Regions from separate parts of the Roseateles cavernae genome, predicted to be linked through region 2. Evidence: riboswitches for the same ligand, from Rfam matches in the RefSeq annotation. Region 2 holds a riboswitch; the other holds the start of a gene.
The links. Region 2 has a riboswitch for glycine ahead of ABGI63_RS06940 (D-amino acid dehydrogenase). Riboswitches for the same ligand answer to the same signal wherever they lie in the genome.

Region 1 (6,675 bases), on a different contig from region 2:
AGCACCGCGCGCTGCGGCAGCCGCGCCCGCGGCGCCGGTGCGAACAGCTGCAGGCCGTCGTCGGTCCAGGCCTGGATGATCAGCTCCAGCTCCTCGGGCAGATGGCGCGGCGGCGCGGCGCCGCCGATGGACAGCGCCATCTGCTGCATCTGGTAGTCAAAGATCGCGTCGGCCTCCTGCAAGGCCGTGCGGTAGGCGCTCCAGGCCTGCAGCAGCGCCGCCAGACTGACGGCACCCAGCAGGAACAGCATCAGCCGGCGCCGCAGCGAGGGGGCAGGTCTTGCCGTACTCATTGCTTGGGCACCATATAGCCCAGGCCGCGCACATTCTGGATCAGGCCGGGCCCGAGCTTCTTGCGTAGGCCGTGGATATAGACCTCGACCGCATTGCTCGTGACCTCGTCCTTCCAGCTGTAGAGCTTCTCCTCCAGCTGCTGGCGCGACAGCACCAGGCCCGGCCGCGCCAGCAGCGGTTCCAGCACCGCCCATTCGCGCGCCGACAGCGTGACCGGCTGGCCGCCGACCGTGGCCTCATGGGTGGCAGGATTCAGGCTGACGCCCAGATGCTCGTAGACCGGCTCGGCGCGGCCGCTGGCGCGGCGCAGCAGTGCGCGGATGCGGGCCAGCAGCTCGTCGAGCTCGAAGGGCTTGAGCACATAGTCGTCGGCGCCGGCGTCCAGCCCCTCGACCCGCTGCGCCAGCGCGTCGCGGGCGGTGGCGATCAGCACCGGCAGGCGCTGCTTGCGCGCGCGCAAGGCGCGCAGCACGCTCATGCCGTCGCGCCGGGGCAGGCCCAGGTCGAGCAGCAGCAGGTCGTAGTCCTGGGCCTGCAGCGCCGTGTCGGCCTGCTCGCCATCGCGCACCCAGTCGACCGCATAGCCCTCGGCGCGCAGCAGGTCCAGCAGCTGCTCGCCAATCATCTGATCGTCTTCCACCAGCAATAAACGCATGCCGGTATTGTCCACGCCCGGCTTAGGCCGGGCTTAGGGTGGCCCTCAGTACAGATAGGTCAGCATCACCATGCCGGTCGGGCTGGCCTTGCGCTGCACCAGCGGGCTCTTGGCCGCGTCGCCGAGCAGGCGGGTCGCGCCCAGCGAGCTCATCACGCCCCATTTTTTGTCTATCTTGTACTTCCAGCTGACGCTGGCATCCAGCGAATGGAAGCCGGACTTGGGCGTGTAGATGCCGTACTTGCTCGCCGCCGCCTGGGCCGGGCTGACGCCAAAAAAGGCCTGCGTGTACTTCTTGTCACCGGCGCTGGCGCTGAGCCCGATGGACAGTTCGTTGCGCTCGTCGGACCAGACGCCAGCCTCGGCGCCGAGCCGGAAGACGGTGCCGTGGCGAGCGTCCTTCAGTTGGGCGATGTCCTTGTCCTTGCCCTTGCTGAGCGGCAGCTCCACGCCGGCGCTCAGCTGCACGGTGTCCATCAGGCTGTAGCTCAGGCCCAGATTGAGCGTGCCTATGGTCTTGATCTCGCCCATGCCCTTGAGCTCCTTAGCGCCGCCGGAGATGCCCTTCTTGTCCTTGTCGTTGCGGCCGCCGCGCAGCCCCAGCGAGGCGCTATAGCCCAGCGGGCCGGTTTCGCCGGCCCAGCCTATGCCGCGCATGGTGCTGGCGAAGAAGCCATTGCTCATCTGGTAGTCGATCCCGGGCAGCACGCCGCCCTCGATCTTCTTGGCACCGGCGTACTTGGCATCGAAGCCCACCCCGATGCCCAGCATCAGGGTGTTGCCCCCGGCAGGCTCGGCGCCGGCCTGGGCATGGGACAGTGCTGGCACCAGGCCCAGGCTCAGCAGCAGGGCGGCGGCCGCAGCGGTTTGACGGCCGGCAATGAGTTTGGATGGCTTGTTCATGAGTGGTGGGTCGAGTAGGGAAAGTGGTGGGAGCAATCAATCCATAGCGCCGACGATCTCGGCGAAGGGCTGTACGGTGGTGATGCGCGGGTTGGCATCCTTCAAGGCGGCACTGAGCCGCAAGACGATGCGGTCCTTGGCGTCGGGCAGATAAGTCCGGGCACCGGCCGGCAGATGCACGGTGAGTGCGCAATCGGGCCGTTGCTCGCAACGGAACTGCAGGCTGTGAACCTTGGGGGCGAAGACGCCGGCGAAGCCGGCCTGGCGCTTGGCAAAGCCGTTCATCTGCGCCGCAGCACGCGTCAGGTCGGCGTAACGGAATTCCCGGCCGTCGGGCAACTGCACCAGCAGATCGATGTTCAGATCGAGATCATCCAGCGGCCTGTTGGCATGCATGGTGGCGGCGACGTCGGCCCTGGCCAGCGCCGCCGGGCGCTCGAAGCGGCCATCGGCCAGCAAGGGGACGTCGACACGCCGACCTTGCTCGACATACCAGAGCCGCAGGTCCTCGCCCGGCGTGAGCGCCCGCAGACGGTGTTGCAGCCGGATCGCATCGCGCTCTTCGGGTGCCAGCCGGTCGAGCGCGGCCGCCATCTCGAACACGGTGCGCGCCGGCAGCTGGGCATTGCTGGCGGCGCAGGCCGGTCGGCCGTCGGCCAGGGCCAGCACCAGGCCTAGCATCGCCAGCAGGCCGTGGCCGCTCAAGGCAGGACCCCGGCGCAGGCGTCGCCCGGCGCGGCGCGGTGTGGATAGCGGTACTTCATGCTCAAGCCTTCCCTTCTTGCTTGTGAACCCGCCGATCGACGGCGTCCCCGGGTATCTCCCGGGTGATCGCAGTGTCGGCAGCGACGCTGAAGATTTCATGCACCCTGCATGAAGACTTGCTGAATCCCAAGCCGCGAGCTCGGCGAGCTCAAACCATGGCTACAATGCCGCCGGTCAGGAGAGAGCTTCCTAGCGGAAGCCGCCGAAGGCGCAGTGGCGATGGTGATCCCAAGCTGCGAACGCTCAGGCAAAAGGACTGACAAAACGCCCAGAACCGGGCGTTCCTCACTGGAGAGAGGCGGGCCCCGAGTCCGTCCACCGAAGGGGCAAGCTGTTGGCGAACCGTCAGCGGTCAATCTCTCAGGTAAGCCGGACAGCGAGGGCATCCCCCCGCGCCCCCGATGGGCGTGGGCTGTTTGAATGCCCTCGGAGTTTTCCCATGTCCGCCGACGCTCTCCTCAAGACCCCCCTGCACGCCCTGCATCTCGAACTCGGCGCCAAGATGGTGCCCTTCGGCGGCTATGACATGCCGGTGCAGTACCCGTCGGGCGTGATGGCCGAGCACAAGCACACCCGCGCCGCGGCCGGCCTGTTCGATGTCTCGCACATGGGCCAGCTGCGCCTGGTCGGCGCCGGCGCCGCTGCCGCGCTTGAAACCATCGTGCCGGTCGATGTGATCGACCTGGGCGTGTTCAAGCAGCGCTACGCCCTCTTCACCAACGAGCAGGGCGGCATCCTCGACGACCTGATGATCTGCCGCCGCCCCGACGACCTGTTCGTCGTCGTCAATGCCGGCTGCAAAGTGCAGGACATCGCCCATCTGCAAGCCACCATCGGCACCAAGTGCGAGGTGATTCCCATGCCCGAGCAGGCGCTGCTCGCGCTGCAGGGCCCGCAGGCCGTGACCGCGCTCGCGCGCCTGAACCCCGAGGTCGCCAAGCTGACCTTCATGACCGGCGGCTTCTTCGAGCTGGACGGCATCCCGACCTTCCTGACCCGCTCCGGCTACACCGGCGAGGACGGCTTCGAGATCTCGGTGGCCGGTGCGCAGGCCGAGGCCCTGGCGCGCAAACTGCTGGCCCAGCCCGAGGTCAAGCCCATCGGCCTGGGCGCGCGCGACTCGCTGCGCCTGGAAGCCGGCCTGTGCCTGTATGGCCATGACATCGACACTGGCACGACGCCGGTGGAGGCCTCGCTGACCTGGGCGATCCAGAAGGTGCGCCGCGCCGGCGGTGCGCGCGCCGGCGGCTATCCGGGCGCGGCCGTGGTCGACGCGCAGCTGGCCGGCGGCGCCGCGCGCAAGCGCGTCGGCCTGGTCGGCAGCGAGCGCATGCCGGTGCGCGAAGGCGCAAAGCTGGTGGATGAGGCCGGCGTCGAGATCGGCGTCGTCACCAGCGGCACCCTGGGCCCGACGGTCAACAAGCCGGTGGCCCTGGCCTATCTGAACAGCAGTCATGCGGCCCAGGGCACCCAGGTCTGGGCCATCGTGCGCGACAAGCGCACGCCGATGACCGTCAGCCCCACCCCTTTCACCCCCAACGGTTACTACCGCGGCTGATCAGTCGCACCACCCTACTTCACGGAGCACCCCATGAGCACTATCAAGTACACCGCCGACCACGAGTGGGTCCAGATCGAAGCCGACGGCACGGTCATCGTGGGCATCACGGTCCATGCGCAGGACGCGCTGGGCGATGTGGTCTTTGTCGACCTGCCCGCCGTCGGCGCGAGCTTTGCCGAGAAGGATGTGGCCGGTGTGGTCGAGTCGGTCAAGGCCGCGGCCGATGTCTATATGCCGGTGTCGGGTGAGATCACCGAGGTCAACGAAGCGCTGCGCGACGACCCCTCGCTGGCCAATAGCGACCCGCTGAAGGCCGGCTGGTTCTTCAAGGTCAAGCTCAGCAAGCCGGCCGAGCTGGACGCGCTGATGGACAGCACGGCCTATGACGAGCTGGTCAAGAACAGCTGATCGCTGCTGACCTGAACCGATGAAAAACGGGCACTCCGGTGCCCGTTGTTGTACCCCGCAAGGATTGTTGCCATGTTGATGTCTGCTCTGAAGCCCCTGGGCGAGCTCGAGAACGCCGCCGAATTCCACGCCCGCCATATCGGCCCCGATGCGGCCGACGAGGCCGGCATGCTGTCGGTGATCGGCGCGGCCTCGCGCCGCGCGCTGATCGAGGCCATCGTGCCCGCCAGCATCAAGCGCGCCGTGGGCATGGACCTGCCCGCCGCCGCCAGCGAGGCCCAGGCCCTGGCCGAGCTGAAGGCGGTCGCCGCCAGGAACCGGGTGCTAAAGAGCTATATCGGCCAGGGCTATTACGGCACGCTGACCCCGGGCGTCATCCTGCGCAACATCCTCGAGAACCCCGCCTGGTACACCGCCTACACGCCTTACCAGGCCGAGATCTCGCAGGGCCGCATGGAGGCCCTGGTCAACTTCCAGACCATGGTCACCGACCTGACCGGCATGGCCATCGCCAATGCCTCGATGCTCGATGAGGCCACCGCCGCCGCCGAGGCGATGACACTGGCCGCCCGCGTGGGCAAGAGCAAGAGCCAGGTCTTCTTCGTCGCCGACGACGTGCTGCCGCAAAGCCTGGAAGTGATCCAGACCCGCGCCGCGCCGCTGGGCATCACGGTGCAGGTCGGCCCGGCCGCCGAGGCCGGCAAGAGCCCCTGCTTTGCCGCGCTGCTGCAATACCCGGGCGTCAACGGCGAGATCCGCGGCCTGCAGGCCGCCGCCGACGCACTGCATGCCCAGGGCGCGCTGCTGATCGCCGCAGCCGACCTGCTGGCCCTGACACTGCTGAAGGCCCCCGGCGAGCAAGGCGCCGACATCGCGATCGGCACGACCCAGCGCCTGGGCATGCCCATGGGCGCCGGTGGCCCGCATGCCGCCTATATGGCCTGCAAGGACGAATTCAAGCGCAGCCTGCCGGGCCGCCTGGTGGGCGTCAGCATCGACGCGCATGGCAACAAGGCCTATCGCCTGGCGCTGCAGACCCGCGAGCAGCACATCCGCCGCGAGAAGGCCACTTCGAACATCTGCACGGCCCAGGTGCTGCCGGCCGTGGTCGCCAGCATGTATGCGGTCTATCACGGCCCGGATGGCCTGAAGCGCATCGCACAGCGCGTCGCCAGCTACACGGCACTGCTGGCCAAGGGCCTGAAGGGTCTGGGCTATGAGATCGCCAATGCCGGCGCCTTCGACACGCTGCAGGTCCTGAGCGGGGACAAGACGGCCGCGCTGCTGGCCGGCGCCGTCGCCGCCGGCATGAACTTCCGCCGCGCCTCGGCCACCAGCCTGTCGATCTCGCTGGATGAGACCAGCACGCGGGCCGATCTGGCCGCCATCCTGGCGGTGTTCGGCGCGGGGGCCACCGACTTCGATACCGCCGGTATCGCTGCGCTGATCCCGGCCGAGCTGGTGCGTGCCAGCGCCTACCTGACTCACCCGGTCTTCAACACCCACCACTCGGAAACCGAGATGCTGCGCTACTTGCGCGCACTGGCCGACAAGGACCTGGCGCTGGACCGCAGCATGATCCCGCTGGGCTCCTGCACGATGAAGCTCAACGCCACCAGCGAGATGATCCCGATCACCTGGCCGGAGTTCGCGGGTGTGCACCCCTTCGCGCCGCAGGATCAGCTGGCCGGCTATGCGCTGCTCAACGAGCAGCTGACCGCCTGGCTGTGCCAGGCCACCGGTTATGCCGGCATCAGCCTGCAGCCCAATGCCGGCTCGCAGGGCGAGTACGCCGGCCTGCTGGCCATCAAGGCCTGGCATGAATCCCGCAACGAAGGCCATCGCAAGATCTGCCTGATTCCCGAGTCGGCCCATGGCACCAACCCGGCCTCGGCCCAGATGGTGGGCATGAGCGTGGTCGTGACCAAGTGCGACGCCGAGGGCAATATCGATCTGGCCGACCTGAAGGCCAAGTGCGAGCAGCACAGCGCCAATCTGGCCGCCATCATGATCACCTACCCCTCGACCTATGGCGTGTTCGACACCCATGTCAAGGAGATCTGCGCCCTGGTCAAGAGCCATGGCGGCC
Region 2 (6,675 bases):
CCGCTGCTCGGATGCAGGGCCGCGCCCTGCGGGTTGCGGTGGCCATAGCTCCAGATGCCGGGCCGCGCACCGGCGCCCAGCGCCGGATTGCCGGCCGGGATGCTGCCGTCGCGCTGGATGCGCACCACCTTGCCCAGGGTCTGTGCCAGGTCTTGCGCGGGGCTGCCGAGCTGGCGTTCGCCCAGCGTGACGAACAGGGTCTTGTCGTTGGAGAACACCAAACGCGAGCCGAAATGGCCGCCCCCGCTGACCTTGGGCGCCTGGCGGAAGATCACCACCACGTCCTGCAAGGCATTGCCGACCAGGCGACCACGCGCCACCGCGGTGCCGCTGCGGCCCGCTTCGGCGCCGCTGCCCGGCTCGGAATAGGACAGATAGACCCAGGACGCGCTCGCGAAGTCCGGGTCGAGCGCGACATCGAGCAGGCCGCCCTGGCCGGCCGAGACGACCGCCGGCACGCCGCTGATCGTGGCCAGCGTGCTGCGGCCATCGGCGCTGAGCAGCAGCAGGCTGCCGGCCTTTTGCGTCACCAGCATGCGGCCATCGGGCAGCAGGGCCAGGCCCCAGGGCGCCGACAAGCCGCTGTGCAGAGTCGTCAGCTGCGGCGCCGCAGCGGGCGGCGGTGTCGCCGGCGGGGTGGGCGCGGCGACCACCTCGCCGCCCCCGCCCCCGCCGCAGGCCACGGCAAAAATGACACTGGCGACAGCAAGACTCAGTTTGGACATGGATTCGAGACGCATCGTGAACTCCCGCACGGGGATGGCCCGCCAGCTTACTGCAGGCGACGGCCGCGGCGCCCGCGCAGGGTTGACGCCCCATCAGGGCCCCGCCTACACTGGGCCCCGGATTCAGGAGAGAGCATGCCCTCGCGCATGCCGCCGAAGGCGCAAGCTCCCATACTCGCTCAGGCCCCGTACTGGATCCGTCACAAGCCGAATGCTGGAGAGCGCGGTCCGCAAGGGACCGCCACCGAAGGAGCAAGGCGCACATCGGGTGATGGGCGCTGAATCTCTCAGGTATCAGGGACAGCGGGAGCGGCGCGCGTCAGGCGCACGCATGCCCGGGTTTCTTCCCTCCATAACCCACGTCCGTCTGGCGCTCAGCTCCTCCTGGAGTTCAGCATGCAAGTCATCGTTCTCGGCGCCGGCGTCACCGGCATCACCACCGCCTGGTATCTGCGCCAGGCCGGCCACGAGGTCACCGTCATCGAGCGCCAGCCGGCTGCCGGCCTGGAGACCAGCTTCGCCAACGGCGGCCAGATCTCGGTCTCGCACGCCGAGCCCTGGGCCAATCCGGGCGCGCCGCTGAAGGTGCTGAAGTGGCTGATGCGCGAGGATGCGCCGCTGCTGTTCCGCCTGCGTGCCGATGCCGCGCAATGGCGCTGGGGCCTGCAGTTCCTGCGTGAATGCACACCGGGCCGTACCGCCCACAATATCCGCAACATCGTCAGCCTGGGCCTGTACAGCCGCGCCAAGCTGCAGGCGCTGCGCGCCGCCACCGGCATCGAGTACGCGCAGCGCACCCAGGGCATCCTGCACTTCTACACCAGCGAGGCCGAGTACGAGGCGGCCCAGGAACCGGCCCGCCTGATGCGCGAGCAGGGCTGCGAGCTGGACATGAAGAGCCCGGACGAGTGCGTGGCCATCGAGCCGGCGCTGGCGCAGTGCCGCTCAAAGATCGTCGGCGGCAGCATGACCCCCAGCGACGAGTCGGGCGACGCGCACCTGTTCACGCAGGAACTGGCGCGGCTGTGCGCGGCGGCCGGCGTGCAGTTCCGCTACGAGACCCGCATCCTGGGCTTCGAGCGCAGCGGCGACCGCATCGATCAGCTCATCGTGGCCGATGCGCGCGGCGAGGTGCAGCGCCTGCAGGCCGACGCCCATGTGCTGTGCCTGGGCTCGTTCAGCCGCGGCCTGGCACGCGAGCTGGGTGTCGATCTGAACATCTATCCGGCCAAGGGCTATTCGGTCACCTTGCCGGTCACCGCGCCCGAGCACAGCTACCAGGTCTCGCTGACCGACGACGAGTACAAGCTGGTGTTCTCGCGCCTGGGCGACCGGCTGCGCATCGCCGGCACGGCCGAGCTCAACGGCTACGACACGAGCCTGAACCTGGCCCGCTGCGAGGCCATCGTGCGACGCACCCGCGAGCTGTTCCCGCAGATGAGCGACGGCTCGGGCGCGCAGTACTGGACCGGCCTGCGCCCCGCCACCCCGTCCAATCTGCCCTATATCGGCCGCAGCAGGATCGGCAACCTCTTTCTCAATACCGGCCATGGCACGCTAGGCTGGACCCACAGCTGCGGCTCGGGCGCGGCCATCGCCGACATCGTCGGCGGCCGCGTGCCGGAGCTGGATTACGCCTTCACGGCGGCCAGCCGCGCGGCGGCGCGCCCAGGGAACAGGCCTCTTGTGCCGCAGCCGCGCTTGCCCTAGGCTGTGCCCAAGCCGGGGCTCAAGACCCGGCACTGCTTCAGCCGTCATCCCTGTGCAATGACCGAAGGAGTGCGCCCATGCCCGCCAGCCACAGCAAGGCCCCAGAGACTGCAGCCCCGGGCAGTCTGGGCCTCTCCGCGCAGATCGCCCAGATCCGCGCCCTGGCCCTGGTGGGGCCGGCCGGCGCCGGCAAGACCAGCCTGATCGAGGCCTTGCTGCATCAGGCCGGCGCGATCGCTGCGGCCGGCTCGGTGGAGCGCGGCAACACGGTCAGCGACTTCGATCCGCTGGAAAAGCGCGCCCAGCATTCGCTGCATGCCTCGGTCGTGCACATGAACCATGGCGGCCTGCGCATCCATGCGATCGACACGCCCGGCGCGCCGGACTTCATCGGCCAGTCGCTGCCGGCGCTGGAGGCGGCCGACACGGCCATCGTCGTGATCAATGCGCTCAACGGCATCGAGCTGATGGCCTCGCGCATGATGGAGACCGCCGCGCAGCGCGGGCTGTGCCGCCTGATCGTGATCAACCGCATCGACGCGCCCGGCGTGCAGCTGCCGGCGCTGCTGGAGCAGCTGCGTGCGAGCTTCGGCCGCGAATGCCTGCCGCTGAACCTGCCGGCCGATGGCGGCACGCGGGTGCAGGACTGCTTCTACAGCAGCAGCGGGGCCAGCGATTTCTCGTCGGTGGCCGAGGCCCATCGCGCCTTGGTGGAGCAGGTCGTCGAGGTGGACGCGGCTTTCGTCGATCGCTATCTGAACGAGGGCGATGTCGACGCCAGCGAGCTGCATGCACCGCTGGAGCAGGCGCTGCGCGAAGGCCATCTGATCCCGGTCTGCTTTACCTCGGCGCGCACCGGTGCCGGCGTGGCCGAGCTGCTGGACGTGATAGCGCGCCTGCTGCCCAATCCGAGCGAAGGCAATCCGCCGCTGTTCCTGCGCGGCGAGGGGCCGGACGCGCTGCCGCTGCAGGCCCTGCCAGAGCCCGGCGCCCATGTGCTGGCCCATGTGTTCAAGATCAATGCCGACCCCTATCTGGGCAAGATGGGGGTGTTGCGGGTGCACCAGGGCAGCTTGACGAAGAACAGCCAGCTCTTCGTGGGCCATGCGCGCAAGCCCTTTCGTGTCGGCCACCTGTTCCTGCTGCAGGGCAAGGAGCATGTCGAGATCGAGCAGGCCCTGCCGGGCGATATCTGCGCGATCGCCAAGGTCGAGGAGCTGCATTACGACGCGGTGCTGCATGACGCGCCCGAGGACGAGCACATCCACCTGGCGCCACTCGAGTTCCCGGTACCGGTGCATGGCCTGGCGATCAGCCCGGCGCGCCATGGCGACGAGCAGCGGCTGTGGGAGATCCTGAACCGCCTGATCGACGAAGACCCCTGCCTGAAGGTCGAGCATGCCAGCGTGACCAACGAGACCCTGGTCTATGGCCTGGGCGAGCTGCATCTGCGCATGCTGCTGGAGCGGCTGCGCGAGACCTACAAGTTCGAGGTGCAGACCCAGCCGCCGCGCATCGCCTACCGCGAGACCGTCTCGAGTCCGGCCGAGGGCCACTACCGGCACAAGAAGCAGAGCGGCGGGGCCGGTCAGTTCGGCGAGGTCTATCTGCGCATCGAGCCGCTGGCGCGCGGTGCCGGCTTCGAGTTCGTCGACGCGGTCAAGGGCGGCACGATACCGGGCCAGTTCATGCCGGCGGTCGAGAAGGGTGTGCGTTCGGCACTGGACAGCGGCGTCGTCGCCGGCTATCCGCTGGTCGATCTGCGGGTCACGGTGTTCGACGGCAAGCACCATTCGGTCGACAGCAAGGAGATCGCCTTCGTCACCGCCGGCCGCAAGGCCTTGATCGCCGCCGTGCGCGAGGCGCGACCGCTGGTGCTGGAGCCCATCGTCCATGTCGAGATCAGCACGCCCGAGGCGGCCATGGGCGATATCACCGGCGACCTGGCGGCGCGGCGTGGCCAGGTCAATGGCACGCGCTCGGCCGTGCCCGGCGTGATCACGGTGCAGGGCCTGGCGCCGCTGGCCGAGCTGGCCAGCTACCAGACCCGGCTCAATGCGATGACCAGCGGCCAGGGCCGCTACACCTTGGCGCTGTCGCACTACGAGGCGGTGCCACCCAACACCCAAACGGCACTGATCTCGTCCTACAAGGTCAAGGACGAGGAGTAGCCCTCACTTGCTCGCTGCGGAGGCCGCTGCAGCAGCCTTCTGCTGGGCGCGCCACTGCGCCAGCTGGGCCAGCCACTCGGTCCAGTCCTGCGGGCCGCTGTCATAGCGCTTCTTCAGATTGGCGAGCACGTTGCCCCAGGCCCGATCGAAGTAGGCATAGGCCTTGTCCCACTCGCCGCCCTCGCCCCAGCCGGTGTGGTGCAGGCGCACCCGGGTCTCGGTCTCGCTGATGGGCTCGAAACGCAGGATCACGAATGTGCGCTGGGCCCGCGCCTCGGGCAGATGCGGCGGTGCATTCCAGTCGAAGCTGAGCATCTTCTTGGGTTGCAGCGCCAGGAAGCGCATCTCGTCGGCGCCCTTCATGCCCGGCGCGGCGCCGGGATCGATATAGATCTGGAAGGCACCGCCGACCCGCGGTTCTATCCTGGCATCGGGCGCAAAGAAGGCGACGATGCCTTCGCGGGTGGTCCAGCTCTGCCAGGCCTGGTCCAGGCTGGCCTTGATGATCACTTCTTTATCAAGACTGCGCTCGGCGGCCACCACCGGCAAGGCCGCGACGCACAGGACCCACAAAGCGCCCGCGCGCAGCAGAGAAGCCATGAAAAAAGTCATCTCGCTCTCCTCGGCCAGCCCCGGACCGGCGGCCCAGGATGAAGGGAGCTTTATCATACGCAGATGTCATCCGCTCCCCGGGACACCGCACAAGTCCGTTTGGACAATGCGATGCGCCTGTTTGAAGAATTCGTCGCCGCCACCGTCAAACACCCCGATGCCGCCACCTTGCGTGGGCTGGAGCGGCGTTTCGCGGAGCGCTTGCAGATCCAACCGAGCTACTGGAGCCAGATCAAGGGCCGCTCCCGCCAGATCGGCGAGCGGCTGGCGCGCCAGTTCGAGCAGCTGTTCCACAAGCCGCCGGGCTGGATGGATCACGACCACCCGGCCACACCGGCCGCCAGCCCGGTGCAGGAGGCCACGCCCAGCGTGCCGCAGGACGATGATGAACGCTTCATCGTCGGCCTGGTGCTGACCTATTACCGCCGCCACCCGCAGCGCGCCCGCACCCGTTTGCTGGACCTGCTGGGCGAGGTGCTGACGCCGCCGCCCACCGAGGCGGCGGCGGTCAAGCCGGCCGCCGCAGGCGGCACAGCCACCACGCGCAGCCCGGCCGGCAGCGCCCGGCCGGCGGCACTGGCGCAGATGGCCGACGATGTCGATGCCTGGCGCAAGCTGCAGCAAGGCATCGCGCCCTTGAAGCCGAAGAAGCGCTGATCCCTAACTTCTTGATCAATCACGATAAAAAGCACTTGCGCAAGATAATCAATCGTTTATCATTTGCGCAAGTTGTGGCCTGGTTCACCACAGCGACACCTTAACGCCAACACTTCAACCCGCAGGCCTCGCCGGCTTGCGATGCTGCCGCCCACCGTCCCTGGGGTCCGAACCTGGCCCCGGATCGGCGTCAGCCGTTCCCGCTCCAAGAGCCCGTCCTGCCGGCTCTGTATGTCTGGTCCCGGTTTCTCTGGTCCCGCTACGTTTCACGCTGCCCGCGCCGCAGTGGCGCCGCCGCATTGTTTATCCCGCCGCGAACCCGGTTCGCAAGGAGTGTTTTGATGACTCAGTTCACATCCCCCCGGCCGCAGATCCTGAATCTGCGCAAGCCGCGCAACCCCCTGGTCGCGCCCAGTCTGATGCGTCAGGCCGGTCGCCATGGCAGCGCGCCGAAGGCGCAGCGCCAACAAGCCAATCTCGAGTTGCGCCAGCAGATCTGGCGCAGCGACAGCGATCGCAGCCCCTGAGACGGGCAGCGACAACGATGGAGAAGAATCATGATGAGACAGCAACAAGTTCACGCGCTGCGCCGCTGGCCCGAGGCCGCGGTGAGCCAGCAAGGCTGGCGGCATAGCCTGGCCGGCGGCCTGCGCAGTGCCAGCGCTCGCCTGGCCCGTCTGGCCGAGCGTCTGAGCGGCGTCCATGGCCGCAGGCGCCGTGCGCCGGAGCTGGAGTTCTACGCCGAGGCCGGCGCGCCCGAGGGGGCGCTCTATGTGGACGGCCGCCTGGTCGGCACGCTG

Region 1: linked by a shared signal. The riboswitch ahead of gcvT (glycine cleavage system aminomethyltransferase GcvT) and the one ahead of ABGI63_RS06940 (D-amino acid dehydrogenase) in region 2 are both predicted to bind glycine.

Annotation. Positions count from the first base shown of each region.
Region 1 covers NZ_JBDPLH010000009.1:51,983-58,657, reverse strand. Annotated here, with positions in the region: gene ABGI63_RS20255 (ATP-binding protein) at 1-293, opposite strand, end outside; gene ABGI63_RS20250 (response regulator) at 290-949, opposite strand; gene ABGI63_RS20245 (MipA/OmpV family protein) at 995-1,852, opposite strand; gene ABGI63_RS20240 (hypothetical protein) at 1,889-2,557, opposite strand; glycine riboswitch at 2,783-2,886, shown strand; glycine riboswitch at 2,896-3,004, shown strand; gene gcvT (glycine cleavage system aminomethyltransferase GcvT) at 3,057-4,175, shown strand; gene gcvH (glycine cleavage system protein GcvH) at 4,209-4,586, shown strand; gene gcvP (aminomethyl-transferring glycine dehydrogenase) at 4,659-6,675, shown strand, end outside.
Region 2 covers NZ_JBDPLH010000002.1:7,831-14,505, reverse strand. Annotated here, with positions in the region: gene ABGI63_RS06945 (PQQ-dependent sugar dehydrogenase) at 1-740, opposite strand, end outside; glycine riboswitch at 840-929, shown strand; glycine riboswitch at 930-1,039, shown strand; gene ABGI63_RS06940 (D-amino acid dehydrogenase) at 1,122-2,435, shown strand; gene fusA (elongation factor G) at 2,513-4,606, shown strand; gene ABGI63_RS06930 (SRPBCC family protein) at 4,610-5,218, opposite strand; gene ABGI63_RS06925 (hypothetical protein) at 5,330-5,875, shown strand; gene ABGI63_RS06920 (hypothetical protein) at 6,217-6,402, shown strand; gene ABGI63_RS06915 (hypothetical protein) at 6,433-6,675, shown strand, end outside.